4 regions of the Geodermatophilus sp. URMC 64 genome follow, and region 2 is predicted to be linked to each of the others. Evidence: riboswitches for the same ligand, from Rfam matches in the RefSeq annotation. Region 2 holds a riboswitch; each other region holds the start of a gene.
What was found. A riboswitch is a leader RNA that binds a small molecule or an ion and turns the genes downstream of it on or off. The one in region 2 is predicted to bind cyclic di-AMP.
Positions count from the first base shown of each region.

Region 1: it holds a riboswitch for cyclic di-AMP, as region 2 does, so the genes downstream of both, ACWIYF_RS10920 (aggregation-promoting factor C-terminal-like domain-containing protein) here and ACWIYF_RS08905 (C40 family peptidase) in region 2, are expected to answer to the same signal.
Region 3: it holds a riboswitch for cyclic di-AMP, as region 2 does, so the genes downstream of both, ACWIYF_RS02215 (NlpC/P60 family protein) here and ACWIYF_RS08905 (C40 family peptidase) in region 2, are expected to answer to the same signal.
Region 4: it holds a riboswitch for cyclic di-AMP, as region 2 does, so the genes downstream of both, ACWIYF_RS16655 (NlpC/P60 family protein) here and ACWIYF_RS08905 (C40 family peptidase) in region 2, are expected to answer to the same signal.

Region 1 covers NZ_CP199955.1:2,221,536-2,228,740, forward strand. The annotation lists gene ACWIYF_RS10910 (MFS transporter) at 1-666, opposite strand, end outside; gene ACWIYF_RS10915 (class I SAM-dependent methyltransferase) at 863-1,504, shown strand; cyclic di-AMP (ydaO/yuaA leader) riboswitch at 1,689-1,842, shown strand; gene ACWIYF_RS10920 (aggregation-promoting factor C-terminal-like domain-containing protein) at 2,141-2,914, shown strand; gene ACWIYF_RS10925 (YkvA family protein) at 2,992-3,414, shown strand; gene ACWIYF_RS10930 (glycoside hydrolase family 13 protein) at 3,411-5,120, shown strand; gene ACWIYF_RS10935 (DUF1707 SHOCT-like domain-containing protein) at 5,130-5,588, opposite strand; gene ACWIYF_RS10940 (FAS1-like dehydratase domain-containing protein) at 5,654-6,511, opposite strand; gene ACWIYF_RS10945 (acyl-CoA dehydrogenase family protein) at 6,508-7,205, opposite strand, start outside.
Region 2 covers NZ_CP199955.1:1,797,558-1,804,762, reverse strand. The annotation lists gene ACWIYF_RS08925 (hypothetical protein) at 1-1,014, shown strand, start outside; gene ACWIYF_RS08920 (hypothetical protein) at 999-2,627, shown strand; gene ACWIYF_RS08915 (ADP-ribosylglycohydrolase family protein) at 2,656-3,702, shown strand; gene ACWIYF_RS08910 (hypothetical protein) at 3,699-3,890, opposite strand; cyclic di-AMP (ydaO/yuaA leader) riboswitch at 4,248-4,381, shown strand; gene ACWIYF_RS08905 (C40 family peptidase) at 4,397-4,909, shown strand; gene ACWIYF_RS08900 (nuclear transport factor 2 family protein) at 5,022-5,426, shown strand; gene ACWIYF_RS08895 (DUF427 domain-containing protein) at 5,421-6,224, opposite strand; gene ACWIYF_RS08890 (OsmC family protein) at 6,258-6,644, opposite strand; gene ACWIYF_RS08885 (nitrile hydratase accessory protein) at 6,667-7,011, opposite strand; gene nthA (nitrile hydratase subunit alpha) at 7,008-7,205, opposite strand, start outside.
Region 3 covers NZ_CP199955.1:452,122-459,326, reverse strand. The annotation lists partial or broken gene ACWIYF_RS02235 (serine hydrolase domain-containing protein) at 1-61, opposite strand, end outside; gene ACWIYF_RS02230 (DUF3817 domain-containing protein) at 99-440, opposite strand; gene ACWIYF_RS02225 (hypothetical protein) at 548-1,093, shown strand; gene ACWIYF_RS02220 (YrdB family protein) at 1,071-1,433, opposite strand; gene ACWIYF_RS02215 (NlpC/P60 family protein) at 1,575-2,642, opposite strand; cyclic di-AMP (ydaO/yuaA leader) riboswitch at 2,659-2,808, opposite strand; gene ACWIYF_RS02210 (phytoene desaturase family protein) at 3,051-4,610, shown strand; gene ACWIYF_RS02205 (YhjD/YihY/BrkB family envelope integrity protein) at 4,657-5,484, shown strand; gene ACWIYF_RS02200 (transglycosylase domain-containing protein) at 5,466-7,205, opposite strand, start outside.
Region 4 covers NZ_CP199955.1:3,422,589-3,429,793, reverse strand. The annotation lists gene ACWIYF_RS16670 (DEDD exonuclease domain-containing protein) at 1-1,099, opposite strand, end outside; gene ACWIYF_RS16665 (D-alanyl-D-alanine carboxypeptidase family protein) at 1,318-3,066, shown strand; gene ACWIYF_RS16660 (hypothetical protein) at 3,159-3,470, shown strand; cyclic di-AMP (ydaO/yuaA leader) riboswitch at 3,637-3,813, shown strand; gene ACWIYF_RS16655 (NlpC/P60 family protein) at 3,955-4,932, shown strand; gene ACWIYF_RS16650 (M48 family metallopeptidase) at 5,008-6,288, shown strand; gene ACWIYF_RS16645 (glycosyltransferase family 4 protein) at 6,285-7,205, shown strand, end outside.

The sequences.
Region 1 (7,205 bases), 420 kb from region 2:
CGCGGGGGAGAGCTCGCGCAGGCCGACGAGCGCGACCAGGAAGACGACGAGCCCGGCGATGCCGCAGACGTAGAACTGGAAGCGCCAGTCGGGGTGGTCGTCGAGGGTGTTGCTGGAGACCGTGGTGACCACCAGGCTGCCGAGCACCGGGCCGAGGGTCCAGAAGCCCATCGCCACGCCCCGGCCGACCTGCGGCGAGAAGTCGCGGATCAGCGCCGGCGTGGCCACCAGGACGATGCCCTCGACCAGGCTCAGCAGCGCGAACAGGACCGTGTAGACGGTCTTGTTCGGCGCGAGCGGCAGCCCGAACAGGATGATCAGGCCGGTGACCAGCAGGCCCCAGACGACGAGGTTGGCGCGGCCCCAGCGGTCGGCCAGCCCGGCGAAGAGCGACGCGAAGGCGCCGACCGCGTTGCCGATGACCGAGACGAACACGAAGAACGTGAACGACATCCCGAAGTCGGCGATGATCTGCGTCGCGACCGCGCCGCCGATGTAGAGCTCGTAGTACAGGACCACCGTCGCGAGCACGGTGATGCCCAGGTAGAGGGCCCGCGGCCCGTTCTCCGGGTAGTGCGGCAGCGTGCGGTCCCAGAACCGGCTCAGGCCGCCCCGCGGGGGCGCGGGGTCGTCGGCGTTGCGCGGCGGGACGGTGGTGGTCGTCACGGTGTTCCCTTCCCCGGCGACGGTGCCGGGCCCCGAGTGCGAGCTCGCCGGGCCGGAGCGCGGCGGGTGTGGTGCAGACCACACCGCGGGGCAGGCTATCGACGCCGTGTCAGCGCAGTCAACGGTCCGTCGAGTCACCCGACGGGGTGTTTCGCTGACACAGCGTCGCGGGAGGACGTCGAGCAGACTTGGCGGCGTGCCGACCGCCGTCCCCGCCGCCTTCGTGCGGGCGCACACGCGCCTCGCCACGCCGTCGCTCGTGCCCGAGGTGACGCTGCACGTCGCCGACGACGTCGTCGCGCTGTGGGACGCGATGGAGACCGAGCAGGGCCGGCCGGCGGAGCAGCCGCCGTTCTGGGCCGCCGCCTGGCCGGGCGGGCAGGTGCTCGCCCGCTACGTGCTGGACGCTCCGGAGGTCGTGGCCGGGCGCGGCGTGCTCGACCTCGGCTCCGGCAGCGGGCTTGTGGCGATCGCCGCGGCGGCGGCCGGTGCGCGCGAGGTGGTGGCCAGCGAGATCGACCCCTACGGGACGACGGCGATCGCGGTGAACGCCGAGACCAACGGCGTGCGCGGGCTCCGCGTGGTGGGCGACGTGCTCGGGGGGCCGCCGCTCGACGTGGACGTCGTCCTGGCCGGGGACGTCTGCTACGACCGCGAGATGACCGAGCGGGTGATGCCCTTCCTCGACGCGTCGCGCGCCGCGGGCGCCGAGGTCCTCATCGGCGACCCGGGCCGGATGTACCTGCCGGCCGAGCGGCTGGCCGCCGTCGCGGCCTTCGACGTCCCGGAGACCGAGGGGCCGGGGATCCGCCGGTCGACGGTCTGGCGGCTGGGCTGACAGGACGACCTGGTTCCGTTTCGTTCGCCCCTACCCATTCCCGCCGTCGAGAAGCTGTCGCGCGACACTCATCACCCCACAAATCGTCGGCCGTGGATTGTCACGACTGCATAACGGCCTCTACGGTGAAGAGGTCTGGTCGGTCGTCACGTCCCCAGCCGGGGAGTCCGAGCGGACGCCGCCGAGTCGCCCACTGCTCGACCACGAGCAACGGGTGAGCCGGGGACCCACCGAAGTACTGGGGTGAATCCCGCCGACCGGGCACGTGTCCGGCGCGGGTAGGGCTGCTTCCCGCCCGAATCCGTCAGCTAACTCGGTAGGCGGCTGACGGAAGAAACGGAGAGCCGCCCTCATGGCGCGCCCTTGCCCCTCCGCACGACCCCGCAGCGCCCGGCACCGTCGCCTCCGGATGCGCCCGCGCATCTGATCGGACGCGGCCGTCCGCCCGGACGCCGCCCGCGGGCCCACCGCTCCCGAGCACCTCGCTCGACCGGCTGACCAGCCGCTTCCCCGGTGCGCCCGCGCAGGCCCGGCACTCCGGCGGACCGCCGTGACCGCTGCCCCGCACATCCGACGCAGCCCCGCAGCCCCGAACGGGCTCTGCTGCGCCCACACCCCCTCGGAGCACCGCCACTCATGAACCTCCGCAGCACGATCTCCGGCCGCAGTACCGCCCGCCGCCGTCCGCCGGCCGTCGGCCGCCGTCCCGCCCTGTACCTCGGCGCCGCCGCCGCCGGCGCGGTCATGGTCAGCGTCCTGTTCGGCGCCGACCCGGCGGCCCAGGCCGAGGCCGGGACGTCGGAGTCGGTCAGCGTGGCCCAGCAGCTCGGCCTCACCGCGCAGGCCGCCCCCGCCGACGCGGCGCGCGACCTGCAGCCGCTGGAGGACCTCGCCGCCAGCCGCAGCACCCGCGAGGCCGAGCAGGTCGCCGCGCAGCAGGCGCAGGCCGCCGCCGACCAGGCCGAGCTCGACCGGCAGAAGGCCGAGGCCGAGGCGAAGGCCCGTGCCGAGGCCGAGGCCAAGGCTCGCGAGGAGGCCGAGGCCAAGGCCCGCCAGGAGGCCGAGCGGGCGCAGGCGGCGCCGGCTGCGGCGCCCGCGTCGTCCGGGTCCAGCTCCGGTTCGGGGTCCTACCAGGACTACGCGCTGTCCAAGCTCGGCGGTGACACGTCCGAGTTCTCCTGCCTCGAGAACCTGTGGGGCAAGGAGAGCGGCTGGAACCCGAACGCGCAGAACCCGACGAGCACCGCGTACGGGATCCCGCAGTTCCTCAACTCGACGTGGGCGAGCACGGGCATCGCCAAGACCTCCGACCCGTACCGGCAGATCGATGCGGGCCTGATCTACATCAACAACCGCTACGGCTCGCCGTGCGGCGCGTGGTCGCACTCCCAGTCCACCGGCTGGTATTGAGCCGACAGCTCGCCTCACCTGACCGAGGGGTCGCCCGTCCCGGGCGGCCCCTCGGGGCGTTCTGGGACCATGGATCCGTGCGCGGCTGGCTGACGGGGCTCGGGATCGCCGCGGCGGTCATGATCGCCAGCTGGGTGGTCCTCGTCCTGCTGGCCCGCCGCCTGCCCGAGGGCACCGCGAAGGAGCTGGCCCGGTTCCTGCCGGCCTGCGTCACCACGGCCCGGCGGCTGCGCGTGAACCCGGCGGTGCCCCGGCGGGCCAAGCTGGCGGTCGGGTTCGCCGGCCTCTGGGTGCTCTCGCCGATCGACCTCATCCCGGAGTTCCTGCCGGTCATCGGCCCCCTGGACGACGTCGTCGTCGTCGCGCTGGCGCTGCGCTACGCGGCCCGGCAGGTGCCGCGCGAGGTCCTGCTCGAGGCGTGGCCCGGCGACCGGCGGATCATCGAGCGACTGCTGGGCCCACCTCGTGCGACGTCCGCCCCGATCGACCGAGAGCGGTGACCGTGCCCGACGCCCCGTGGTGGACCAGCGCCGTCGTCTACCAGATCTACCCGCGCTCCTTCCAGGACTCCGACGGCGACGGCATCGGCGACCTCGGGGGAGTGCTGCAGCGGCTGGACCACCTCTCCGACCTCGGCGTCGACGTCCTGTGGCTCTCGCCGGTGTACCCCTCGCCGCAGGCCGACAACGGCTACGACATCTCCGACTACCAGGACGTCGACCCGCTCTTCGGCAGCCTGGCCCAGCTCGACGAGCTGATCGCCGCCCTGCACGCCCGCGGGATGAAGCTGGTCATGGACCTGGTGGTCAACCACACCAGCGACGAGCACCCGTGGTTCGTGGAGTCCCGGTCGGGGCCGGGCTCGGCCAAGCGGGACTGGTACTGGTGGCGGCCGCCGCGGCCGGGCCTGGCCGCCGGCGCCCCGGGCGCCGAGCCGACCAACTGGGCGTCGTTCTTCTCCGGGCCGGTGTGGGAGCTCGATGAGGCGAGCGGGGAGTACTACCTGCACCTGTTCGACAGGAAGCAGCCGGACCTCAACTGGGAGAACCCCGAGGTCCGGCAGGCGGTCTACGCGATGATGCGGTGGTGGCTCCACCGCGGTGTCGACGGTTTCCGCATGGACGTCATCAACATGATCTCCAAGGACGTCGCCCCCGACGGTCATCTGCACGACGGGCCGCCGATCCCCGGGACCGGCCTCGGTGACGGCTCCGCGTTCTACCTCTGCGGCCCGCGCATCCACGAGTTCCTCCAGGAGATGCACCGGGAGGTGTTCGCCGGGCACGACTCGCGGCTGCTGCTGGTCGGCGAGATGCCCGGCGTCACCGTGGAGGAGGCGCGGCTGTTCACCGACCCGGCCCGCGCCGAGGTGGACATGGTGTTCCAGTTCGAGCACGTCGGCCTCGACCACGGGGCGTCGAAGTGGGACCTGCGCCCCTTGAGGATGCGCGACCTCAAGGCCTCGTTCGGCCGCTGGCAGGCCGGCCTGGCCGACGTCGGCTGGAACTCCCTCTACTGGGACAACCACGACCAACCGCGCGCCGTCTCCCGCTTCGGCGACGACTCCCCGGAGCACCGGCGCAACTCGGCCACCTGCCTGGCCACCCTCCTGCACCTGCACCGCGGGACGCCCTACGTCTACCAGGGCGAGGAGCTCGGCATGGCGAACTACCCGTTCGCCGGGATCGAGGAGTTCCGGGACGTCGAGTCGGTCAACCAGTACGAGGCGGCGGTGGTCGGAGGACGCGATCCGGGAGAGGTCCTGCGTGGCCTGAGGAAGATGAGCCGGGACAACGCGCGCACGCCCGTGCAGTGGGACGGCTCGCCGTCCGCCGGGTTCACCACCGGGACGCCGTGGCTGCCGGTCAACCCCGACCACGTCGAGTGGAATGCCGAGCGCCAACGGGGGGACGACGGGTCCGTGCTGGCCCACTACCGGCGGCTGATCGCCCTGCGCCACGAGAACCCGGTCGTGGCGCTCGGCGACTTCACCCTGCTGCTGCCGGACCACGACGACGTGTACACCTTCACCCGGGCGCTCGACGGCGACCGGCTGCTCGTCGTCTGCAACGTCAGCGGCCGGCCGTGCGCGCTCGGCGAGCTGCTGCCCGAGGCGGTGGACGCCGAGCTGGTGCTGGGCAACCTGCCGGAGGCCGACCCCGCCGTCCTCGGCCCGTGGGAGGCGCGGGTGCTGCGCCCCCGCTGAGGCCGGCGATCAGTCCCAGTGGTGGTGACCGTGGTCGTGGTGGTCCCAGCCGCCGCCGAGATCGGCGGCGTCGGCCATCGCCGCGGTGAGGATCATGACCAGCAGCACGCCGAGCAGGATGGCGCTGATCAGCACCCACCGCCGCCGCGTCCGGTCGGCCAGCGCCCATGTCGGGGCGCCCATCACGGACGTCCGCGCCTGCAGCGCCGCCGTGGACGCCACCGCCCGCCAGCCGGGGGCGACCGGGGTCGGGTCCGGCAGGTCGGCCGTGAGGGGTGGCAGGTCGTCGACGTAGCGCGCCGCGAAGGCGGCCGACGTCCGTTCGTGTCCCTCCTCCACGGTCAGCAGGCCGGCGCCGACGGCGTCGTGCAGCCGGTGCACGACCGCCTCGCGCTGGGCGTCGGAGGCGCGGACGCGGCGCCCCGAGCCGGGCGGCGCGGTGGTGCCGGGGTCGGTCGGTGCGGTCATCGCGGAGCTCCCCTCGCTCACCCGTCCTGGGGCTGTCGAGGGTGCGCCTCCGAGCTGTGTTCTGTCTATGAATCCTCAGGTCGCCAGCGCAGGCGGCCGGTGACCGACGGCTGGGCGCCCGGGGTGCCGGCGGCCAGCCGTGCGCCGGCGCCGTCCGGGCCGCCGGAGGCGAGCACCGGCCGGCCGGCGAACGACGGGCGCTCCAGGCGGTACTCGAACCCGGAGACCGCGTGGTCGGGGGCGAAGCGACGCGGCAGCTCGAGGAGCAGCAGGGCGAGCAGGGGGCCGTGCACGACCAGGCCGGGATAGCCCTCCACGCCGGTGACGTACTCGTGGTCGTAGTGGATGCGGTGGGTGTTGTAGGTCAGGGCGCTGAAGCGGAACAGCATGCGGGGGTCGGGGTCCACGCGCAGCTGCCAGGGGTCCTCGACGGGCGCCTCCGCCGGCGCCGGCTCGGGTGCGCGGCGCTGCGGGGTGCCGGCGGGCTGGCTGCGGTAGACGACGTCCTGCTCCTCGACGACGGCGAGCTCGCCGTCGCGCTCGTAGCGGTGCCGGACGGTCACGAACACCATCTCGCCGGTGCGCCCGGTGGCCGGGCGGACCCTCACCAGGCGGGAGTGCCGGACCAGCTCGGCGCCGATCGGCACCGGGGCGAGGAACTCCAGCCGGCCGCCGGCGATCATGCGGCGCCGGTCGGGGACGGGCGGCAGGAAGTGCCCGTCGGCGGGATGGCCGTCCTCGCCGAGCGCCGACTGCGGCGGCGCCTCGAGGAAGGAGAACCAGTGCCACAGCGGCGGGAGCTCGTCGGGGGCGGGCTGGTCGAGCAGCGCGGCGAAGGCCGCCACCGGCCAGGGACCGATCCGGTCGACGGCCTCGACGGGACGTGGCGCCCAGTCGGCGAGCAGCTCGGCGAGGCGGTTCACCGCGGGAGGCCGCCGCGCTGGATCAGCTGCCGGGCGATGACGTCGCGCTGGATCTCGTTGGTGCCCTCGCCGACGATCATCAGCGGTGCGTCGCGGAAGTAGCGCTCGACGTCGAACTCCGTCGAATACCCGTAGCCGCCGTGGATGCGGACGGCGTCCAGGGCGATCTGCATCGCCGTCTCGGAGGCGAACAGCTTGGCCATGCCCGCCTCGAGGTCGCTGCGCCGTCCGCTCTCCAGCGTTTCGGCGGCGTGCAGGACCAGTTGCTTGGCCGCGGTCAGCTTGGTGGCCATGTCGGCGAGGTAGTTGCCGATCGACTGGTGCTGCCAGATCGGCTTGCCGAACGACTCGCGTTCCTGGGCGTAGCGCAGCGCGTCGTCGAACGCCGCCTGCGCGACGCCGACGGCGCGGGCGGCGACCTGCAGCCGGCCGGTCTCCAGGCCGGTCATCATCTGCGCGAAGCCCCGGCCCTCCACCCCGCCGAGCAGCGCGTCGGCGGATGCACGGTAGCCGTCGAAGACGAGCTCGCAGCTCTCGACGCCCTTGTAGCCGAGCTTGGGCAGGTCGCGGGAGACGGTGAAGCCGGGGCCGTGCTCCACCAGCAGGATCGAGATGCCGCGGTGCGGAGGTGAGGCCGCGGGGTCGGTCTTGCACAGCAGCGCGATCAGCTGGGAGCGGCGGGAGTTGGTGATCC
Region 2 (7,205 bases):
TCGACGCAGTTCGAGGCCGCGCTGGGCGACGCGCGGCGGCTGGCGGCGGTCTGCCCCAACGGGCACCGGCTGCCGCCGGACTACCTGGAGCGGCCGACCGTCGTCGTCGGGCTGGTCGGGCTGACCGGCGCGTCGAAGAGCACCTACCTCACCGTGCTGCTCGACCAGCTCTACGCCGGGGCGCTGGCGCCGCTGGACATCTCGGTCGAGATGGACGAGGAGAGCGCCGACCGGTTCGAGCTGAACCACCGCCAGCCGCTGCTGGTCGACAAGCGGCAGCTGCCGCTGACCCCGCTGCTGCTCGAGGAGGGGCAGTCCCCGGAGCCGCTGACGGTGGTGTTCCGGCGGTCGAGCCGCGGGGCGCCGGAGCGGTCGATGAACGTCGTCTTCTTCGACGCCTCCGGCGAGCAGCTCTACCGCAAGGAGGACCTCGGCCGGTTCGGGAAGTTCCTCTACGTCGCCAGCTCGGTCATCGTCGTCCTCTCGCCGGGCATGTTCCCCGGGCTGGCCTCGACCGCGGACCCCGGCGAGTCCTCGATCGGGCTGGCCCGGCCCACCCAGATGCTGGTCAACCTGGCCGACCTCCTGCGCAGCGCCCGCGGGCTGAAGAAGGACGCCTACCTCGCCGACGTCTCCGCGTCGGTGATCCTGGCCAAGGCCGACAAGCTCTGCTCGCGGCCGGACTTCCCGGCCGACGCCCTGCGCGACGCCGACCTCTCCCCCGCCGGGCTGCCGCGGCTGTTCGAGGAGGTGCGGGCCAACAGCGGCCGGCTGGTCGACTTCCTCGAGAACAACGGCGGCTCCAACCTGCTGACGGCGCTGCTCGGCCGGCTGCCCGACCCCACCGTGCACGCGGTGTCGGCCACCGGGTCGGAGCCGCAGGCCGGGCACTACCCGTCGATCTCCCCGACCGGCGTGCTCGACCCGCTGCTGGTGCTGCTGGCGCGGCACCGGTTCATCCCCCGCGAGGGCCTGGAGCTGGAGCAGGCGCTGGCCGAATGGCCGCGGGCATGACCGCCTGCCCGCAGCTGGTCTACACCTCCGCCAGCCGGACGCTGGAGGGGCCGGGGTTCGGCGTCTTCGCGATGTCGCGGGACTGGCCCAAGGCCCTGGGGACGTCGCGGTCGTCGCTCGGCTCGCTGATCGGGCAGCCGACGGACGGCGACGCGTTCGGTGTGCTCTCCTGCTCGGGCGGCCGCCTGGCCTACTCGAAGGTGCCGGTGGTCTCCGACGACTTCGGTCGGCAGGGCAATTACGTCGTCCACCTGCTGTGGGACGGCGCCCGCGCGCTGACCGCGCGCGACGTGCTCGCCCTGCAGCGGGCCGGCGGCTTCGTGACCGCGCTGCCCCTCGGCGCCGAGCCGTCCCGGGACGCCGCGCCGATACGGGTGCCGGCCGCCCGCCGGTCGGTGCCGGCGCTGACGCCCGACGAGATCGACGCCCTGGTGGCACCGGTGGCCGCAGTGCTCGCGGCTGTGGAGTCCGGCGGCGGGGTCGTGCAGCTGCCGTCGGTGTCCATGGTGTTCGACGTGCTGCCGCGTGCCCTGACCGCCGGCGTCTCCCTGCACGTGCGGACGGCGGAGACGATGGGCGACGCCGCCGCCGTGCGGGTGCTCGTCGGCTCGTACCGGCCGCCGCCCGCGGACGCCGCGAACGGCGCGCGGGCGCGGGCGCTGCTGGAGGCGGCGGCGAAGGGCGACCTCTGCCCCGACGACGTCGGCGGCTTCGACGCGCTCGACGCGTGGCTGTTCGCCGACGAGTGGATGGAGCTCGACCCCGCGGCGCTGACCGACGCGCAGCTGACCACGGTGCTGGCCTCGCCGGGTGTCGGATCCTGGCTGCAGTCGCCGCGCGCGGCGTCGGCGGCGACGGCGGCCGCGGCGGAGGACGCGGCCGTCGAGGCCGCGCTGCTGACGGCCGTCGCCCGCGACCCGGCGGCGCAGGCCGGGGTGCGCGCGGTGGAGATCGGCGCGGTGCTGCGGGCGGTGTTCGACGGCGGTCGGGCGCGGACGACGGACTACGGCGGGCTGACCCAGGGCGACCTGTCGTCGGGCTTCGTGCGGGAGCTCGCCCGCGGGCGCCGGGTGGCGCGGATGAGCGCGGAGGCGGGGCTGCTGGTCGAGCAGGCGCTGGGCCTGGGCCACGACGTCCCCCTGGTCGGGCTGACCGACGACGTCCCGGGGCTGGCCGGGCTGGTGGCGCGGCGACCCGTGGTGCGCGAGGCGCTGCTGCGGCAGTGGGCCTCGGCGTCGTGGACCAAGGCGCACGACGAGCTGCTGGGGCAGCTGGTGCTCTACGACGCCGAGTGGGCCTCGACGCTGGCCGGGGTCACGCCGGAGAAGTCGCTGCGGACGGCGCTGCGCTGGGCGGCGCGGCAGATGACCGCCCGGCAGGTGGAGCGGCTGGCGGTCACAGTGGCGTCGTCCGAGGTGGCCGGCCGCGGGTGGGCGCTGCGGGAGGTGCTGTTCCCGTGCGGGCTGCCGGCCGAGGAGGTGGCCGGGATCGTCGCCCGCCAGTTCGCCCTGCTGGCCCGGGACGACGGCTGGCCGCGGGCCCTGGCGTCGAAGACGGAGGCCCGGCTGTCCGGGGATGCCGCGGACCCGCCCAAGCGGCGCCGCCGCGGCTGAGCCGACCCGGCCCCGTAACGTCGGCGGGGTGAGCGCCCCGCGGATGGACCGGTCGCACCGGGTGGCCGGCGCGCTGGTCGGCGCGGCCGTGGGCGACGCGCTGGGTGCGCCGTTCGCCGGGTCGCCGCCCGGCGAGTTCTCGCGGCGGTTCCCCGTGCCGGCGCGCGGGGTGCGCACCGAGATGTGCGGCGACCCGCCCGGCCGGTTCACCGCGGAGTTCGCCGCGGCGCTGGTCGTGGGGACGAAGCTGGTCGCCGGCGAGCCGGTCGAGCCGGCGTCCCGCGTGCAGGCGCTGCCCTGGGCGATCCGGGCCGCGCGAGATGCGCCGTCTCGTGGCCGTGGCGGCCCGGACGGCCACGAGAGCGCGCATCTCGCCGGGACGATGCGCCGGGCGCTGGACGGCGAGGACCCCACGGGACTCCGGCACGCCGGCAGCTTCGCGGAGGTGCTGCGGCGGGCGATCGACGCCGGCGGGGAGACAACGGGTGACGCCGCGGTGGCGGGTGCCCTGGCGGGGGCGACCTTCGGCATGGCCGGCATCCCGATGCGCTGGTCGTCGGTGGTGCACGGTGAGGCCGCGGGCCGGTCCTGGCGGCTCGACGACCTGCAGGAGCTCGCCGCGGCGCTCGACGGGCGGGCCGCGCCGCCGTACGACCCCGGTGTCATCCCGCGGATCGGCCCGCGCGAGGTGCTGCCGGGCATCTGGGCGGGCAACCTCGACGGCGCCCGGTACAGCGACGCGGACTTCGCGGTCATCTCGCTGTGCCGGCTGGGCGAGCCGTTCGGCCACGAGGTGCAGCGCATGGCCTACCTGGCCGACAACGACTACAACACCGAGCTCGACGTCGTCCTCGAGGACGTGCTCGCCGACATGGCGGCCCTGCGCGCCGAGGGACGGCGGCTGCTCGTGCACTGCCACGGCGGCGCGTCGCGGACCGGGCTGGTCCTGCGCGCGTGGCTGCGCCGCACGGAGGGGCTCTCGGCGGACGAGGCGACCGCGCGGGTGGCCGCCACCTGGCCCTACCTCGGGCTGTGGAACGCCAGCTTCACCGCGGCGCTGGAGCGGATGCGCTAACCGGTCGGGCCGGTGGCGTCGGGCATGCCGGGCTTCTTCGCGTCGGCGCCCTCCTCGACGTCGTTGTCCGGCACCCGCGTGACGTCGTCCGACATCGGGCCCTGCGCGGCCCGCGGCGACTGCGCCGGGTTCGCCGTGACCTGCTCCTGGTCCTCGCTGCGGGTTCCGCCCGTCGGTCCCTGGGTCATGGTCGACCTCCTCTTCCGCCGGTTCGATGCCCGCCGCAGCGGCCGGGAAACGGTGCCGGCGCGGGTTCGGCCGAGCACCCCGCGTGGTGCCGTGCCGGTACGCCGGAGTTACGCGCACCGCCCGTTGCGGCCCCCGGGCGGGCGGGCTCCGGCTGGAGGCCGGCGGCCAGGCTCGACGTTCCCGCTGGTCAGGACGGCGAGTCACCCCTGCGCCGGGCGTGTCGGACCCGCGAAACGCGACGCTGACTGGATTCGCCGGGGTCCAAAGACCCTCCTAGCGTTTGCGCGGTCCGGACGGGGCCGCACAACTCCCGAACCTGGGAACCCCCCCGGACGCCGCCGAACCGGGCGGCCGGCCGCGTGCCGGCGCCCGGGCCGGGGACCCACCGCAGTACTGGGGTGAAGCGCGACCGTCATGGGGGCCGGTCGCGCCGGGCGAGTTCCCCAGCCCGAACCCGTCAGCTAACTCGGTAGGCGGCTTCGGAGAACAAGGAGAACCGTCGTCGATGACGACTGCACACACGTCCCTCGCCCGTCGCCTCACCGCTCCCGCCCTGGCCCTCCTGGCCGGTGCCGGGATCGTCCTCTCACCGGGAGTCGCCTCCGCCAACACCGGGGATCCGGGAGGTGGCGGGACCGCCGTCGCAGCCCCGGCCGTCGCTGCCAGCGCCGCCGCCCAGAAGGCGGTCGACACCGCACTCGCCCAGCGGGGTGACCCCTACGTCTGGGGCGGCGCCGGCCCGAACTCCTTCGACTGCTCGGGCCTGACCCAGTTCGCCTACAAGGCGGCGGGGGTCTCCCTGCCGCACTCGTCGCGGATGCAGTCGACCATCGGCACGCCGGTGTCGCTGAACGCGCTGCAGCCCGGTGACCTGGTGTTCTTCTACAGCCCGGTCAGCCACGTCGCGATGTACATCGGCAACGGCCAGATCGTGCACGCGTCGACCGCGGGCCAGCCGGTCAAGGTCGTGGACCTGGCGTACATGCCGGGGGCCGTCGGCGCCCGCCGGCTCGTCTGAGCCGCGCTCCGGTGTCCCGGCCGTGCATCGCGCGGCCGGGGCACCGGAGGCATTGACAGCGCCGGCCCGCGGTGGCTGCCTGGTGGGCGTTCCCACGCACGGGAGGCCCGGCATGAACGCCACGATCAGGCGTCTGCGCGACGCGATGAACGCCCACGACCTCGAGGCCATCGCCGCGCTGTTCGCCCCGGACTACCGGAGCGAGCAGCCGGTGCACCCCAACCGCGGCTTCGGCGGCCGCGACCAGGTCGTCGAGAACTGGGCGCAGATGTTCCGCGGCGTCCCCGACCTGCAGGTCGGCGTCGTCAAGGAGACCACCGACGGGACGACGACCTGGTCGGAGTGGGTGTGGCGCGGCAGCCACGCCGACGGCCGCCCCTTCCTCATGAAGGGCGCGACCGTCATGGGCCTGCGCGACGACGGTCTGATCGCGTGGGCGCGGCTGTACATGGAGCCGGTCGAGCAGGACAGCGCGCCGATCGACCAGGCCGTGCGCCAGCTCTCCGGCACCTCATGACCAGGGCGTGACCGGCCGCTCCTGGGTCTCGCCGTCGACGATCAGGTCGACGTGCTCGTTGCGGAAGCAGATCCGGCCGGCGATCCGCGGGTTCTCCGGGATCGGCGACTCGTAGCTCCAGGCGACGTCCTCGAGCACCCGGTCGCCGACCCGCGCCGACCACCAGCTGGCCACGCCCTTGTACGGGCAGGTCGAGGTCGTCGGGCTGGGGCGCAGCTCGGTGCGGACGTCCTCGGGCGGCAGGTAGTAGCGGACCGGCAGCGACGTCTCGAACAGCAGCAGCGGGCGGGTGCTCTCGGCCAGCAGCTCGCCGTCCACCTCGACGCGGACCTCCCGGGAGCTGGGCACGACGTCCACCCGCTTGTGCGGATCGCGGGCGTGCGCGACCAGCGGCTCGTCCTCCTCGAACCAGGTGAGCGCCGTGCCCCAGGAGAAGGTGACCAGGTTCGCCAGTGGGGCCAGGTGCTCCGGCGGGTCGTGGTGCGTCCAGGCGGCGCGCGCCGCGCGGCGGTCGCCGGCCTGCACGGTCCAGGTGGTCATGCCGTCGTCGTCCGCCGGGTCGACCAGCACGCCGGGCCGGACGTCGTCGGGCGGGAGGAAGTAGGTCGGCAGGAAGGTCCGCGGCAGCGCCTCGGGTCCGTACTGCACGAACAGGACGGCGTGGCGGGAGTCGGCGACGAGCTCGTCGCCGAGCCGGACGCGGATCCACCGCGGCGACGGCTCGACCAGGGGCCACCAGGGGCGCATGCCGGCCAGCGCGGCCAGCCGCTCGCCCATGTCTCGAGGCGGGACGCTCATGCGGGGCAAGGCTCCTCCGGGCGGCGCCGCACCTCAAGAGCCGGCGAGCTGGCCCAGGCGCACGTCGATCTCCGGCACCGCGGCGAAGGTGTTGGACACGTAGCAGACCCGTTTCGCGGGCTCCAGCAGCGGCGTCACCTGGTCGACCGGCGCGCTGGTGCCCACCGTGAGGGTGAGCGAGGAGAACCGCGGGCCGGCGTAGGTGCCGGTCGCGGTGACCGTGAGGTCCGGCAGCTCGACCCCGCGCTTGCCCGCCGCCCAGACGAGCGCGAGGGCGTAGCAGGACGACAGCGAGGCGAGCAGCAGGTCGGTGGGCATGGGCCCGCGGCCGGTGCCGCCGACCGACTCCGGCTCGTCGACGGTCAGCCGGAAGCCGCCGGCCTCGACCGAGCACAGCCAGCCGCCGCGCCACGTCGCCACGGCGGTGTTGGTGCCGCCCCGCTCAGTCGTGGTCGTGCCCGTGCTCGTGGCGGTGGTCGTGACCGGCGGGGCGCGCGGCGAACGCGGCCGAGCGCGCCCCGACGTCCTGCGGTGAGACCAGGCCGGCGCCGGCGAGCACCTGCTCCAGGGCCTGCAGCCAGCAGCGGTAGTAGCTGAAGCCGTCGGGATCCGCCGCGGCGATCCGGTCGATCAGCGCCGTCCGGAAGGTCTCGTAGTCGATCGCGCCGGCGTCCACCAGGGCCATGGTCAGGCCGAACGCGCGGCCCTCCCACGGCTCGGCGAAGACCAGCTCGCCGTTGGACCGCGGCGGCGCGGCCGGGCCGTCGATGTCGAGCGCGACGGTCACGGTGCGGCCACCCGGCGGACGCCGACCATCGCGTCCCGGGTGACCAGCCCGGCCAGCTCCTCCTCCGACATCGACTCGGTGCCCGGCGGGCGTTCCGGCAGCACCAGGTAGCGCACCTCGGAGCTGGAGTCGTAGACCCGCACCTCGACGTCCGGGCCGAGCTCGGTGCCCCACTCCGCGAGCACCGCGCGGGG
Region 3 (7,205 bases), 1.3 Mb from region 2:
GCTGCGCGCGGGCGGTGCGGGCCAGGAGCCGGCGGGCGGTGGTCGGCAGGACGGACGGCATGGCAGGACCGTAGTGAGCCGCCCCCGCGGCGGCCCGGTCAGCCGACGGGGGCGAGCTCCCGCCCTGGCAGCCGGCCGCCGCGGGTGGCCCGCCGCTCGAACCACACCGTGGCCAGCGGCGGGACGGCGGCGGCCAGCGCCAGCAGCGTGGTGCGCACCGGCCAGCGCAGCACCCGGGCGGCGAGCAGGGTGACGACCACGAAGGCCACGAACACCGCGCCGTGGATGGGGCCGAAGACGTGCACCCCCACCTCCGTCGTCCGCGGGACGTACTTGAGGTACATGCCGGCGAGCAGCCCGAGCCAGGACAGCGCCTCGGCGACGGCGACCACCCGGAAGACGGTGGCGACCAGGGCGGGGCGGGGCGTGCGCGACGGCATGGGGGCGGGTCCTCCTCGGGTGCGGGTGTCCGGAGACCTCAACGGCAGCACGCCCACCGGCGTCCCCGATGGAGGGTGTGACCTTCGCCGGGTGGCAGGGTCGGGGCGTGCAGGGGCTGGCGCGGCGGGAGTTCTGCCTCGTGCTGCTGCGCCGGATGGCCGACGTCCGCCCCGATCTGGTGGCGCAGGCGCTCCCCCGGCTCGGGGCCGACCGGGCGCAGGCCCGCGCGGCGCACCGGCGCTGGCAGGCGCTGCACCACGCGGCCAGGGCGCCCCGGGGGCTGGCGCTGCGCACCGCCGTCCTGGGGCCGCCCGACGAGGCGGAGGACCGGCGGTTCGGGGACCTCGACGTCGAGGTGCGCCGCTGGCCGCTGCCGCTGTGGCCGCACCTGCTGTGGGAGGTGCTGTCCGGCCCGGGCGGCACGGTGCTGAACGAGCACCTGGTGCGCGCGCCGGGCTCGCCGGTGCCGCCTGCGGCCGCCGGCGGGCTGCGGGCCTGGGAGCACGTGCTCGACGACGTCGTCGGCCTGCCGGGCGCGGTGAGCGTCGACCCGGGTGTGGTGACCCGCTGGGAGATCCACCTCCCGGACGGCGTCCGCGCGCAGTTCGTCTGGGGGCTGCTGCAGCAGGTCAGGCCGCCGGCGGAGGGGTGACCAGCGCGGACGGCGGGCCCGAGAGCACCGAGCCGAGGAGGGCGGCCACTGCGAGGACGGCGGCGAGCCGCGGATGCCCGGACACCGCGAGCGCCAGGACCGCGGAGCCGTAGACGACCGCCTTGGTGGCCACGGCGAGCACCGCGATCTGCACCGGCGCCTGCGGGGCGGCGAACACGCCCCAGAGCACGGCCGCGACCAGCGGTGCGCCGATACCGGCGAGCACCCGCCCGGTGGTGGAGTCCGGCAGCGACCAGGCGCCGACCGCGAGCGCGGCGAGGGCGGCCAGCTCGGAGGCGAAGGCCACGGTGACCCAGGTCCAGTTCCACGTGTGCGCCATGGCTCCTGCTCCGTTTCGTGATCGACGATCCGTTTTGAGAGCAGTGTTCTCGGACGATGGCGCCCTGTCAACCGTGCACACGACGGAGCCCCCGGCCGCGGGGGAGGCGGCCGGGGGCTCGGAAGGCGTGCGGGCGGGGACTCAGCCGGCGATGCGCCGCATCGCGGTGATCGTGCCGACGGCGTCGATGCTGGCCACCTTGACCACGTCACCGGACGTCGGTGCGTGCACCATCTGGCCGTTGCCGATGTAGATCCCGATGTGGCTGACCGGGCTGTAGAAGGCGATCAGGTCACCGGGCTGCAGCTCGGCGCGCGAGACCGCCTGACCCATGCTCGCCTGCTGCCTGCTGGAGTGCGGCAGGCTCACGCCGGCGGCCTTGTAGGCGTACTGGACCAGCCCGGAGCAGTCGTACGAGCCGGGGCCGGCGGCCGCCCAGACGTAGGGCTTGCCCCGCTGCGCCATGGCCGTGTCGACGGCGGTCTGCGCGGCCGCACTGCTCGCCACGATCGGCCCGGAGGGCAGCGGCTCGGCGCGCTCGGCCCGGCTGGCGCGGTCGCCGCTGTGGCCGGCCAGCGCGGTGGTCGCCTGCCGCTCCTCGGCGGAGAGCCGGCTGAAATCGGCCTGGTACTCGTCGACCTGCTTCTGCAGGTCGGCCTGCTGGGCGGCGACCGCGTCGAAGGTGGCCTGGGCCTCGGTGGCCGCCTTGGCGGCCGTGGTCTGCGCCTGAGCGGCCACCTGGCTGGCCGCGGCGGCCTCGCCGAGGATCTCGTTCTGGTGGCCGGCGACCATCTCCAGCGTCGACATGCGGGCGACGAAGTCGTCGGCGCCGTCGCTGGTCATCAGCGCAGAGAAGCCGTTGAGCCCCTCGCCGGTGAAGGCGCTGCGGGCGATGCCGCGGACCTGCTCCTGGGCGGTGGCGAGGTCGGCCTGCGCCTGGGCCAGGGTGGCCTCGGCGGCGCGGACGGCGTCCTGCTGGGCGGTGAGCTCCTCGCGCGCGTCGTTGAACTTCTCGGTGACGGCCTCGAGGTCGTGGGCGCGGGCGGCCATGAGGGCGGCCGCCTCCTGCGCGGTGGCGGGGTCCGGCGCGGCCGAGGCCGGCACCGGGACCAGCGCGACGCCGATGGCGCCGGTGAGGGCGAGGACCGCGCGACGCGCGGTGATCGGCAGGAGGTTCGGGCGCGGGAAGGACGTCCGAGGGGTCGCCATGGTCTGGCGGCTCTCCATTTCTTCCGAATCAGCCGCCTACCGAGTTAGCTGACGGGTTCGGGCTCAGAAGGCGCCCGGCGGGCCGGCCTGGAGGGCCGGGTCCGCTTCACCCCGGTGCTTCGGTGGGTCCCCGGTCCGGCGCCCGCGTCTCGCGCGGTCCACCGGTTCGGCGGCGCCCGGCGGGTGTCACTCAGTAGTGACTCAACGCCCCGACGGACATACAGACGGTAAGCGGATGACCGCCTCGTGACAATCACCCGGATGTGATTTGTGCACCTCTTCACAACCGATTGCACTTCAGGCCGCACGCTGGGTGACGAGGATCGGGCCCCACCTCCGGGAGTGTCATGTGAACGTGAACATGGCGACCTGGGCAAACGCGTTCCGGACGGTGGTTACGGTGCGCAGATGCCGCGTGCGCGCTACGACGTCGTCGTTGTCGGAGGTGGACATAACGGCCTGACCGCCGCCGCCTACCTGGCCCGGGCCGGCCGGTCGGTCCTCGTGCTCGAGCGCCGGCGGGAGGTGGGTGGGGCCGCCGTGAGCCGGCAGCTCTTCGACGGCGTCGACGTCCGGCTGTCGGCCTACTCGTACCTGGTCAGCCTGCTGCCCGACCGCATCGTCACCGACCTCGGCCTGGAGCTGACGCTGCTCGACCGGGCGGTCGCCTCCTACACCGCGGTGGCCCGGGGCGGTGAGTCCCTCGGCCTGCTGGTCGAACGGGACGAGGGCCCGGCGACGGCCGCCTCCTTCCGGGCGCTCACCGGGTCCGACGCCGAGCTGGCGGGCTGGCAGCGGTTCTACGGCCGGCTGGCGACCCTCGCCGAGGACCTCGCGCCCACCCTGACCGAGCCGCTGCTCGCGCCCGGCGAGCTCGCCGGCCGGCTGCGCGACCCCGCGCTCTGGCACGACCTGCGCGAGCGGCCGCTCGCCGACGTCGTCGCCGACCACCTGGCCGACGACGTCGTCCGCGGGGTGGCCCTCACCGACGGGCTGATCGGCACCTTCGCCGACGTGCACGACGCGCGCAGCGCCGCCGGCCGCTGCTTCCTGTACCACCTGATCGGCAACGGGACCGGGCGCTGGCGGGTGCCGGTCGGCGGCATGGGCGCGGTCACCGGCGCGTTGGCGGCGGCGGGCCGCGCCGCAGGGGCCGAGCTGGTCACCCGGGCCACGGTCACGTCCCTGGAGCCCGGCCCGGGCGGCGTCACCGTGCACTGGACGGGCGAGGACGGCGACGCCGCGGCCGAGGCCGGGCACGTCGTCGTCGGCGCCGCGCCCACCGTGCTCGCCGAGCTGACCGGGACCGACGCCGGACCCCGGCCGAGCGGCGCGCAGCTGAAGGTGAACATGGTGCTCGCCCGGCTGCCGAGGCTGCGCTCGGGCGCCGACCCCGCGACCGCGTTCGCCGGCACCTTCCACGTGGACGAGGCGGCCGGCCAGCTCGACGCGGCCTACGCCCAGGCGGCCGCCGGGCAGCTGCCCGCGAGCATCCCGTTCGAGGTGTACTGCCACTCGCTGACCGACCCGACCATCCTCGGGCCGGAGGCGCGCGCCGCGGGCCTGCACACCCTGACGCTGTTCGGCCTGCACACCCCGGCGGAGCTCTATGCCGCGGACAACGAGGGAACCCGCGCCGAGGCCGTCCGGCGGGTCGTCACCCAGCTGGACGCGCACCTGGCGGAGCCGCTGCTGCACTGCCTGGCGCGCGACGCGCACGGGCAGCCCTGCCTGCAGGCCGCCTCACCGCTCGACGTGGAGGCCGCGCTGGCCATGCCGGGCGGCCACATCTTCCACGGCGACCTGGACTGGCCGGTGGCCCGCACGCCCGAGGAGGCCGGCACGTGGGGCGTGGCGACCGCGCACCCGCGGATCGTCGCGGCGTCCTCGGGTGGAACCGTGCGCGGCGGCGCGGTCAGCGGGCTGGGCGGCTACGCGGCCGCCCGGCACCTCCTCGCGGGCCGCTGAGGCCGTCCGAGGGGCGCGGGGACGCCGGGCCTGGTGACATGACCCGGTGCGGCAGCGCTGGACGCAGGAGGCAGCGGAGCTCCTGCAGGCGATGCGGCGGCGGCTGCACGGGCGCGACCTCGCGCTGATCGCCGCCGGGCTCACCTTCTACGCGGGGCTGGCCGTCGTCCCCCTGCTGGTCGTGGCCGTCGCGCTCACCGCACGGCTGACCTCCCCCGAGACGGTCCGGGAGCTCGGCGCCCGTCTGGCGGAGCTGTTCCCCGCCGCGGTCGGTGCGCCGGCGGCGGTCCAGCGGCTGGTCGACGCGGGAGTGGGCCTGGACCTGCTGGGGGGCCTGCTGGCGCTGCTGCCCATGTCGCTCTACGGCGAAGGGCTGCGCCGGGCGTTGCTGCGGTTCAGCCGGCGCCGGGAGTCGATGACGGCGTGGCGCGGGCGCCTGCTGGCGCTGCCCCTTCTCCTCGTGACGCCGCTGCTGCTCCACCCGCTGCTGCTGGCGGTCGAGGTGATGGCCGACCTGGCCCGCACCGGCGGGCCGGCCGCCACCCTCGGGCGGGTGGCCGTCGGCTTCTACTCCGTGCTGGCCGTGCTGACCGTGCCCCTGCTGTGGGGCTTCCAGGTGGTGGCCGGCGCCCGGGTCGGACGGCGGGCCCTGCTCGTCGGCGTCCCGCTCACCGCGGCCTGCCTGTCCGGTTTCCTGCAGGGCTTCGTGCTGTTCCTGTCCCTGCCGCTGGACCTCGGGGCGCCCTTCGGCGGGATCGCGGTGGTCGGCGGGGTGGCCGCCGTCGGCCTGTGGCTGTTCGTCCTCCACCTGGTGCTGCTGGGCGGCTGGCTGCTCACCCAGTCCCTCGACGAGCGTCAGTCGTCGTCGCCCTGACCGGGGCTGTCCGGGAAGTCGCCGGGCGGTCGGCCGGGCTGCGGCCCCTGGCCGGCATCGCCCTGGTCGCCGTCCCCCTGGTCGTCGGCCGGGGGGTCCGGGGCCGGGGGCGGCGGCTCCTGCTGCGGAGGTGGCTGCGGGGCGGGTTCCGGCTCGGGTTCGGGCTCCGGCCTCGGCTCGACGTAGTCGGAGCCGTTGCTCACCCGGATCATGACCACCTGGCCGGGCACGGCGCGGTTGCGGGGGCTCAAGCCCACGAACGTGCCCGCGGGGCGAGAGCTGTCGACCCGCACCGTGGTGTAGGCGAAGCCGGCGTCGGCCAGCGCCCGCTGGCACCGGCTGACGCTCCCGCAGCTCGGCACCGGCTTGGTGTTCCCGTTCTCCACCGTCTCGTCGGCCGGCGGGAACTCTCCGCTGCCCCGCGCCTGGAGGATGGGCTCCATCGCGTCGTGCCAGATCGTCGCCGGCTTGTTGCCGCCGAACCCGCCGACGTCCTCGTTGCGCTTGGGGTTGAGCACCATGACGCTGGCCGTGATCTCCGGCGTGTAGCCCACGAACGCGGCCGAGAAGTTCTCCTGCGAGGTCCCGGTCTTGCCGGCGATCTGGTGACCGGGCACGTACGCGCGCCGGCCGGTCTGGCCCCCGTAGCCGGGCTCGACGTCCTTGCGCAGCATCTGGTTCATGGTGTTGGCGATCCCGGGCGCGATCGCCTCCGGCGTGCACCGGTCGTGCACCAGCGGCTGCCCGTCGTCGCCGAGCACGTCCTCGCCGTTGCGGTCCAGCAGCCGGGTCACCGGGACGACGTCGCACTGCGTACCCCCGGCGGCGAAGGTCGAGTAGGCGCTGGCCAGCCCGAGCGGGCTGGTCGGCTCCGAGCCGAAGGTGAACGAGCCGCGGTTGTCGTCGATGATCTGCTGCGGCAGCGCGGGGTCGTTGAACTGGAACAGGCCCATCCGCTCGGCCATCCGCACCGGCTCCTCGACGCTGCCGAGGGCGTCCTCCAGGCCGAGGAAGTAGGTGTTGGAGGACTGGTACAGCGCCGTGGTCATGTCCAGGGTGCTGGCGTAGCGGCCGGCGTTCTCGACGTCGTAGGGTTTGCCGCCGTCCTTGTAGACCCGGGACACGTACGGGTCCGACGTGGTCAGCGTGTAGTGGCTGCCGAAGCCGCGGGCCAGCGCGGCGGCCGCGACGAAGACCTTGTAGGTCGACCCGGAGCCCTGGCTGGGCGCCACGTTGAGGTTGTAGGACTCCTGCGCCGGGTCGTCGATGTCGTAGCCGAAGACCCGGTTGACGCTCATGGCCAGCAGGTGCCCGGTGCCGGGCTGGACGGCGGTGAACATCGCGGCCCGCGACTCGCCCAGCGGCAGCGTCTGCAGCACCGCCGCGTCGCCCGCCCGCTGCAGGTCGGGGTCCAGGGTGGTCTGGACGACGTAGCCGTTGTGCTCCAGGTCGTCCTGGGACAGGCCGAGTTCCTGGATGAGGTACTGCTGCACGAAGTCGCAGACGTAGGCGCCGACCGAGGCCTGCACGCAGCCGCGGCGGGGCGCCGGGCCCGGGGCGAGGCCGAGCGGGGCCGCGGACGCGTCGGCCGCCTCCTGCGCGGTGATGTAGCCCTGGTCGGCCATCCGCGAGAGCACCTCGTTGCGCCGCGCGGTGGCCGCCTCGGGGGCGGTGAACGGGTCGTCGTGCGTCGGGCTCTGCACCAGCCCGGCCAGCAGCGC
Region 4 (7,205 bases), 1.6 Mb from region 2:
CGGCGGCCGCGGCGTCGGCGGCCCGCCGGTCGGGGAACGGCCCGAGGAACACCCCGGCGCCGGGCCGCACCCGGCGGACCACCGACAGCCGGGGGAACGGCTCCTCGGTCAGCCGCAGCCACAGCGCCCGCTCCGGGAACCGGGACCGCCGGTTGTAGCGGGGCTTGTGCTCGGCGATCAGCCGCAGCTCGCGCACCGCCGCCTCCAGGTCGTGCGCGCAGGGCAGCGCCTCGACCCGCGTGGCGAGGCCGACCATCTCGGTGATCCGGCTGCGCTGCTCGCCGGAGGTGAAGTAGCTGCGCACCCGGCTGCGCAGGTCGTTCGACGTCCCGACGTAGAGCGGCTCGTCGCGCGGGCCGCGGAAGACGTAGACGCCCGGGCCGTGCGGCACGTCGTCGGCCAGGTGCCGCTTGCGCCGCCGCTCGGGGTCGATCTGCCGGGTGAGGCCGGTGAGCTCCTCCAGCGAGGTGATCCCGAGCGGGCCGAGCCGCTCGAAGAGCCCGTGCAGCACGTCGACGGTGGCCCGGGCGTCGGCGAGGGCGCGGTGGCAGGGCTGGGTGCTGGTGGAGAAGTAGGGAGCGAGGGTGGCCAGCTTGCAGTTGGGCACCTCGTCGCGGGTGAGCAGCCGCCGGGCGAGGACGGCGGTGTCGACGGAGGCGGCCGCGGGCCACGCGAAGCCGTTCTCGGCGCAGGCGGCCTTGAGGAACCCGATGTCGAACGGCGCGTTGTGGGCCACGAGCACCGCGCCCTGCGCGAACTCCAGGAAGGCCGGGAGGACGGCGCCGATCCGCGGGGCCGCGGCGACCATCGACGTGGTGATCCCGGTGAGCACGCTGATGTAGGGCGGGATCTCCCTGCCCGGGTCGACGAGGGTCTGGAACTCGCCGAGCACCTCGCCGCCGCGGACCTTGACCGCGCCGATCTCGGTGATCGCGCTGTCGGCCGGGGAGCCGCCGGTGGTCTCGAGGTCGACGACGACGAAGGTGACCCCCGACAGCGGCGTGCCCAGTTCGTCGATCGTCCCCTGCACGTAGCCCGGCGGGTCGAAGACCGCGGCGCCGGCCCGGGGAGCGGGGAAGAGTCCGGGGAAGGCGGGCACGGGGCGGACGGTAGGTGGGGGCAACGACAGTCCCGGGGACGCGCGCCGGTCGGTCAGGGCTCCCGGCCCACCCGATTTGGGGGCCGCGAGCGGACATTCGTGGGTGCCGCAGGTCGCCCGCGTGGGGGAAACTTGCTTCTCACCTGGCGGGACGCGGGGGCCCGGGACAGGATCCCCCTCGCCGCTCAGAGCAGGCCAGACAGCCCAGAGGTGGTCCGATGCCCGTGCGCTCCCGGTGGCGCACCCGACGCCGCTCGTCGGCGTCCCTCCTGGCGGTCGTGGCGGCGCTCGTGCTGGCCGTGGTCTTCCCGCTCGCCGTCCCCGCCGGCGCCGACCCCAGCGACCAGCCGGGCGGCACCTCCGGCGTCCTCGACTCCTCGGCGCTGGACGAGTTGCAGCAGCGCGCGGCCGAGGTCCAGGTGGGGCTGCAGGAGCGCCAGGTCGAGATCGTCCAGGCGCAGGAGGAGCTCGCCGCCGCCCAGCAGGACGTGGACGCCGCCCAGGCGGTGCTGGACGACACCGAGGGCGTGCTGGCCGAGCGCCAGGCCGTGGTGGCCCAGTACGCGGCGGCGGCCTACCGGGACGGCGGCTCGCTGACCCCGCTCACCGTCCTGCTCAGCGGGGGCGACCCCGGCGACATCGTCTCCGCGATGGGCTACCTGGAGGCCGTCGACCGCTACACCGCCGACGTGCTGGCCGCCGCGGAGCAGCAGCGCCAGGCGGCGCTGGCCGACCAGTCCGCCGCGCAGGCCGCGCTGGACGAGGCGAAGCGGCGGGCCGGCGAGGTGCAGGAGCAGATCGACGAGCTCGAGGCGCAGGCCGAGGCGGTGACCGACGACCTGGGCCGGGCCCTCGACGTCGTCGACGACCAGCTCACCCAGCTGCAGCGCGAGCAGCTCGACGTCAACTCGCGGACGGCGGCCAACTGGCGGGTCTACCTCAAGCAGCTGGCCGACGCCGGGATCGTCGCGCCGGCCGCGGCGGCCCTGCGCGACCCCGAGTCCTCACTGCCCCCGGGCCTCGAGCCCGTCGCCTCGCAGGCCGGCGGGGCGCAGCGGGGTGCGGCCCAGATGCCGCGCCAGCCCACCTCGCTGCTGGTGCTGCCCGCCGAGACCCTGAACGCGGTCACGGCCGCGATGGACGCGCTCGGCAAGCCCTACGCCCCCGGCACCGCCGGGCCGGACTCCTGGGCTTGCGGCACGCTCGTCCAGACGGTGTACCGGTCGGCCGGGATCCAGCTGCCGGGCGACCAGGCCGGGCTGTTCGCCGTGACCACGCCGGTCGACCCCGCCGACGTGCTCCCCGGCGACCTGGTCTTCCTCGGCACCGCCGAGTCCGGCCTCGGGCACGTCGGCATCGCCCTGGACCCGCAGACCATGCTGGCCGCCGACGCGCGGGCGGGCGCGGTCGTCGTCCGCAAGCTGCCGGCCGACCAGGTGCTGGGCATCGGCCGGCCGAGCCTCGGCCAGCGCGCGCCGGTCGACGCGCCCGGGCCCACCGGCGGGGCTCTGAAGGTCGAGTGCGGCAACACCGTCTACCCGCCGAGCTACGACGGCGCGCGGGCGTGGGGCGGCTACCCGAACGGGCTGATCCCGCCCAGCGCGATGTGCCCGATCGGCGTCGGCGGGCACCAGCTGCGCTGCGACGCCGCGGCGGCGTGGAAGGCGATGTCCGCGGCGTTCGCCGACGCCTTCGGGTCGCCGATCTGCATCACCGACTCCTACCGCAGCTACGCCAGCCAGGTGAAGCTCTACGGGGAGAAGCCCGCGCTCGCGGCGGTCCCCGGCACCAGCAACCACGGCTGGGGTCTGGCGACCGACCTCTGCGGGGGCATCCAGACGTACGGGACGCCGCAGTACACCTGGATGGTGGCCAACGCCGGCCGGTTCGGCTGGCTGCACCCCACCTGGGCCGATCCCGGCAACGGCCGCGAGGAGCCCTGGCACTGGGAGTACGCGGGCACCTGATCGGCGTCCGTGTCAACCCCCGGACGCGAGAACGCACCGGAATTGTCGGTGGCCCCTCCTACCGTGCGGACGACTCACGGAGGAGAGAAGCGATGCTCATCGACTGCGACACCTGCACCGCCCGCGGCACCGGCTGCGCCGACTGCGTCGTCACCGTGCTGCTCGGCGCGCCCCCCGGCTGGCAGACCGACGACCCGGTGGTCGTGGCGCTGCCCGACCGCGCACCCACCACCGCCCGTGCCGGCGCAGAGCCGGTCGCAGAGGACGTCGTCGTCCCGAGGCCGGGCGTCGTCGTGGACTTCGACGACGTGGAGCGCCGCGCCGTTCGCGCGCTGGCCGACGTCGGCCTGGTGCCCCCGCTGCGCCACCGGTCCGGCGGAGCGAGCGGCCGCCGGATCGGCTGAGCCGGCACGCCTGGCGTCGGACCTGCGGACCTCACGCGGCGCGCCAGTGATGCTGCTCGCAGTGACGATCACGACAATCACAGGGGGGTCGGTTTGTCACAACTGCATCACGCCCGTACGGTGGCCGAGTTCGACCGGGTGGTCGTCGCCCCACCGGGGTGGCCTCGGTCGAGCACCGCCGAATCGTCCGACGGCACGTTCCTGTGCCCGAGGAGGAACCGGGGACCCACCGCAGCACTGGGGTGAATTCAGCGTGCGCCGGCTCGCCGGGGCACGGAGATAGGGCGCCATCTTCCCAGCCCGAACCCGTCAGCTAACTCGGTAGGCGGTAGCTGAGGAAGAAGGAGAGCCGCCGCACGTGGCGACGCCTCGCCCTGCCCTGGGGCATGCACGCGAACGAAACGACAACAGCCATCCCGCCCGCACCCGCCGCTCCGCCTGGCTCCGCTCCGGGCTCCTGGTGGGTGCCACCACGGCGCTGACCGTGACCCTCCTACCCGGCACGGCGACCGCCGAACCCGGCCGGGCCACCACGCCCGAGCAGGCGGCCCAGCTGGTCGCCGACGCCAGCCACCAACTCGAGGTGGTGCAGGAGCGGGTCAACACCGCCCGCGAGGAGCTCGAGCAGCAGCAGGACGCCGCCGAGGCCGCCGACGAGGCCGCCGAGGAGGCGCAGCAGCAGCTCGAGGAGCTCGAGGGGCAGATCCGCGAGATCGCCCGCAGCGCCTACACCACGGGGGGCGACGACGTCACCACCCTCAACGCGCTGCTGACCAGCGACTCGGCCGACGACTTCGTCTCGTCGCTGGGCACGCTGAACGCGATCGCCGGCCACACCAACCAGGTGGTCGACCAGGTCTCGGAGGCGGCCGACGCCGCCGAGGCCGCCCGGGTCGACGCCGACGAGGCCGCCGCCAAGGCGCAGCGGACGCTCGACGGCATCGAGGCCCAGGAAGCCGACCTGAAGTCGCAGATCGCCGACTTCCAGGAGCAGTACGACCGGCTGAGCGCGGCGCAGCGGCAGCAGGTGGCGGAGTCCCACGGTGGCCAGGCGGTCGCCGCGGCGGCGGTCGCCCCGGCGGCCGCACCGGCGCCCGCGGGCGGCGGCAGCGCCGCCGCGCAGACCGCGGTGAACACCGCCCTGGCCCAGGTCGGCGACCCGTACGTGTGGGGCGCGGGCGGTCCGAACAGCTTCGACTGCTCGGGCCTGACTCAGTACGCCTACGCGGCGGCGGGCATCAGCCTGCCGCACTCGAGCAGCATGCAGTCGCGGATGGGCACGCCCGTCTCGCGCTCGGAGCTGCAGCCGGGTGACCTGATCTTCTTCTACAGCCCGGTCAGCCACGTGGCGATGTACATCGGCAACGGGCAGATGGTCCACGCCTCGACCTCCGGCCAGCCGGTCAAGGTCGTGAGCGTCGACGCGATGCCGGGCTACAACAGCGCCCGCCGCATCGGCTGAGACGAGGATCCGGCGAGCGCCGGTGACCCGCACGGGTCACCGGCCCTCGCTGTGCCCGCCCCTAGGATCGACGGCGTGAGCTGGGCGGGGCGGGGGAGTGCCCGCGTCGCGCTGGCCGCGGCGGTCGTCCTGGGCGCCGCGTTCGTGCTGGTGGTGGTCCTCCGCACGCCGTGGACCGTGCTGCCCGCACCGCCGGGCGGCCACGTGCCGGTCGACCCGACCGCGGGCCTGCCGGCGGCCGTCGTCGACCGCGCCGACTCCTTCGCCGCCGCGCTGCGGCCGGCCTCGCTGGCCAACCTGGTCCTCGGCCTGGCGGTGTCCGCGGGGCTGGGGCTGACCCGGCTGGGCAGCCGGCTGGTCCGCGCGGTGGCCGCTCCGCTCGGCGGCGGCTGGTTCTGGCAGGTGGTCCTGGGCACGTTCGCGCTCACCGTCATCGGCCGGCTGGTCACGCTGCCGCTGGCGGTCTACGGCGAGGTGGTCCGGCACCGCTACGGGCTGTCCACCCGCATCTGGCCACTGTTCCTGCGCGACGTCGGCGTCTCGACGGCGATCGACGCCGGCCTGACCGCGCTCACCGTCCTCGTGCTCGTCGTCCTCGCCCGCCGGATGCCGCGGTTCTGGTGGGCCTGGGCCGCGGCCGCCGCCGCGCTGCTGGTCGTCGTCGGCTCGTTCCTCTACCCGGTGGTCATCGAGCCGGCGTTCAACCGCTTCGACTCCCTGCAGGCCGGGCAGCTGCGCACGCAGATCCTGGCGCTGGCCGAGGAGAACGGCACGCCGGTCGAGGACGTGCTGGTCTCCGACGCCTCGCGGCGGACGACGGGGCTGAACGCCTACGTCTCCGGGTTCGGTTCCACCCGCCGCGTCGTCCTCTACGACACGGTGCTGCAGACGCTGCCGGACGACGAGATCGAGTCGATCGTCGCCCACGAGCTCGGTCACGTCTCCACCGACGACGTCCTCACCGGGACGCTGCTCGGCGCGCTCGGAGCCGCCGCCGGCGTCGCCCTCCTCGGCTGGCTGCTGTCCTGGGCCCCGCTGCTGCGCCGGGCCGGCGCCGACGGGCTGGGGGACCCCCGCGTGATCCCGCTGGTGCTGCTGCTGGTCGGCGTCGGGATGCTGCTGACGACGCCGGTGCAGAACCTCGTGTCGCGGCACATCGAGGCCCGCGCCGACGTCCACGCGCTGGACCTCACCGCGGATCCGGACGCGTTCGTGTCCATGCAGCAGAGGCTGGCCGAGACCAACCTCGCCCAGCCGGACCCGCCGGCGGCGTGGCAGTGGTTCTTCGGCAGCCACCCGACCACGGCCGAGCGGGTGGCCATGGCCGCGGACTGGGTGGCGCTGGACCGGCGATGAAGACCCTCGTCGTCACCAACGACTTCCCGCCGCGGCAGGGCGGCATCCAGACCTTCGTCGCCGCGCTGCTCGAGCGCCGCCCGCCGGACTCGCTGGTCGTGCTCGCCTCCCGCTCACCCGGCTGGGAGGCCCACGACGCGGCCCTGCCGTACCCGGTGGTGCGGCGGCCGACGTCGGTGCTGCTGCCGACCCGGGCCACCGCGCGCGCCGCCGTGGCGCTGGCCCGCGAGCACGGCTGTGACACGGCGTTCTTCGGTGCCGCCGCCCCGCTGGGCATGCTCGCCCCGGCGCTGCGCGCGGCCGGGGTGCGTCGGCTGGTGGGCGCCACCCACGGGCACGAGACCGGTTGGGTGGCACTGCCCGGCGCGCGGCAGCTGATGCAGCGGATCGCCGCGGGCCTGGACCTGGTCACCTACATCAGCGCGTACACGCACGGCCGGCTCGCCCCGGCGCTCGCCGACCGGGTCGCCATGGCCCAGCTCTCGCCCGGCGTGGACGTGGAGGCGTTCACGCCGGCGGCCGACGGGGCCGCCGTCCGCCGCCGGTACGGCCTGGGGGAGGCGCCGGTCGTGGTCTGCGTGTCCCGGCTCGTGGCGCGCAAGGGGCAGGACGTGCTGGTCGCCGCCTGGCCGCGGGTCCTGGCCCGGCATCCCGGCGCCCGGCTGCTGCTGGTCGGCGGCGGTCCGGCCGAGGCCTTGCTGCGCCGGGCGATCGACGCCGGCGGCCTCGGCGGCTCCGTCGTCCTCACCGGGGGCGTGCCGGCCGCCGAGCTGCCGGCGCACTACGCCGCGGGCGACGTCTTCGCGATGCCGTGCCGGACCCGCCGCGCGGGCCTGGACGTCGAGGGCCTCGGCATGGTGTTCCTCGAGGCCGCCGCGTGCGGACGGCCCGTGGTGGCCGGAACCTCCGGCGGCGCC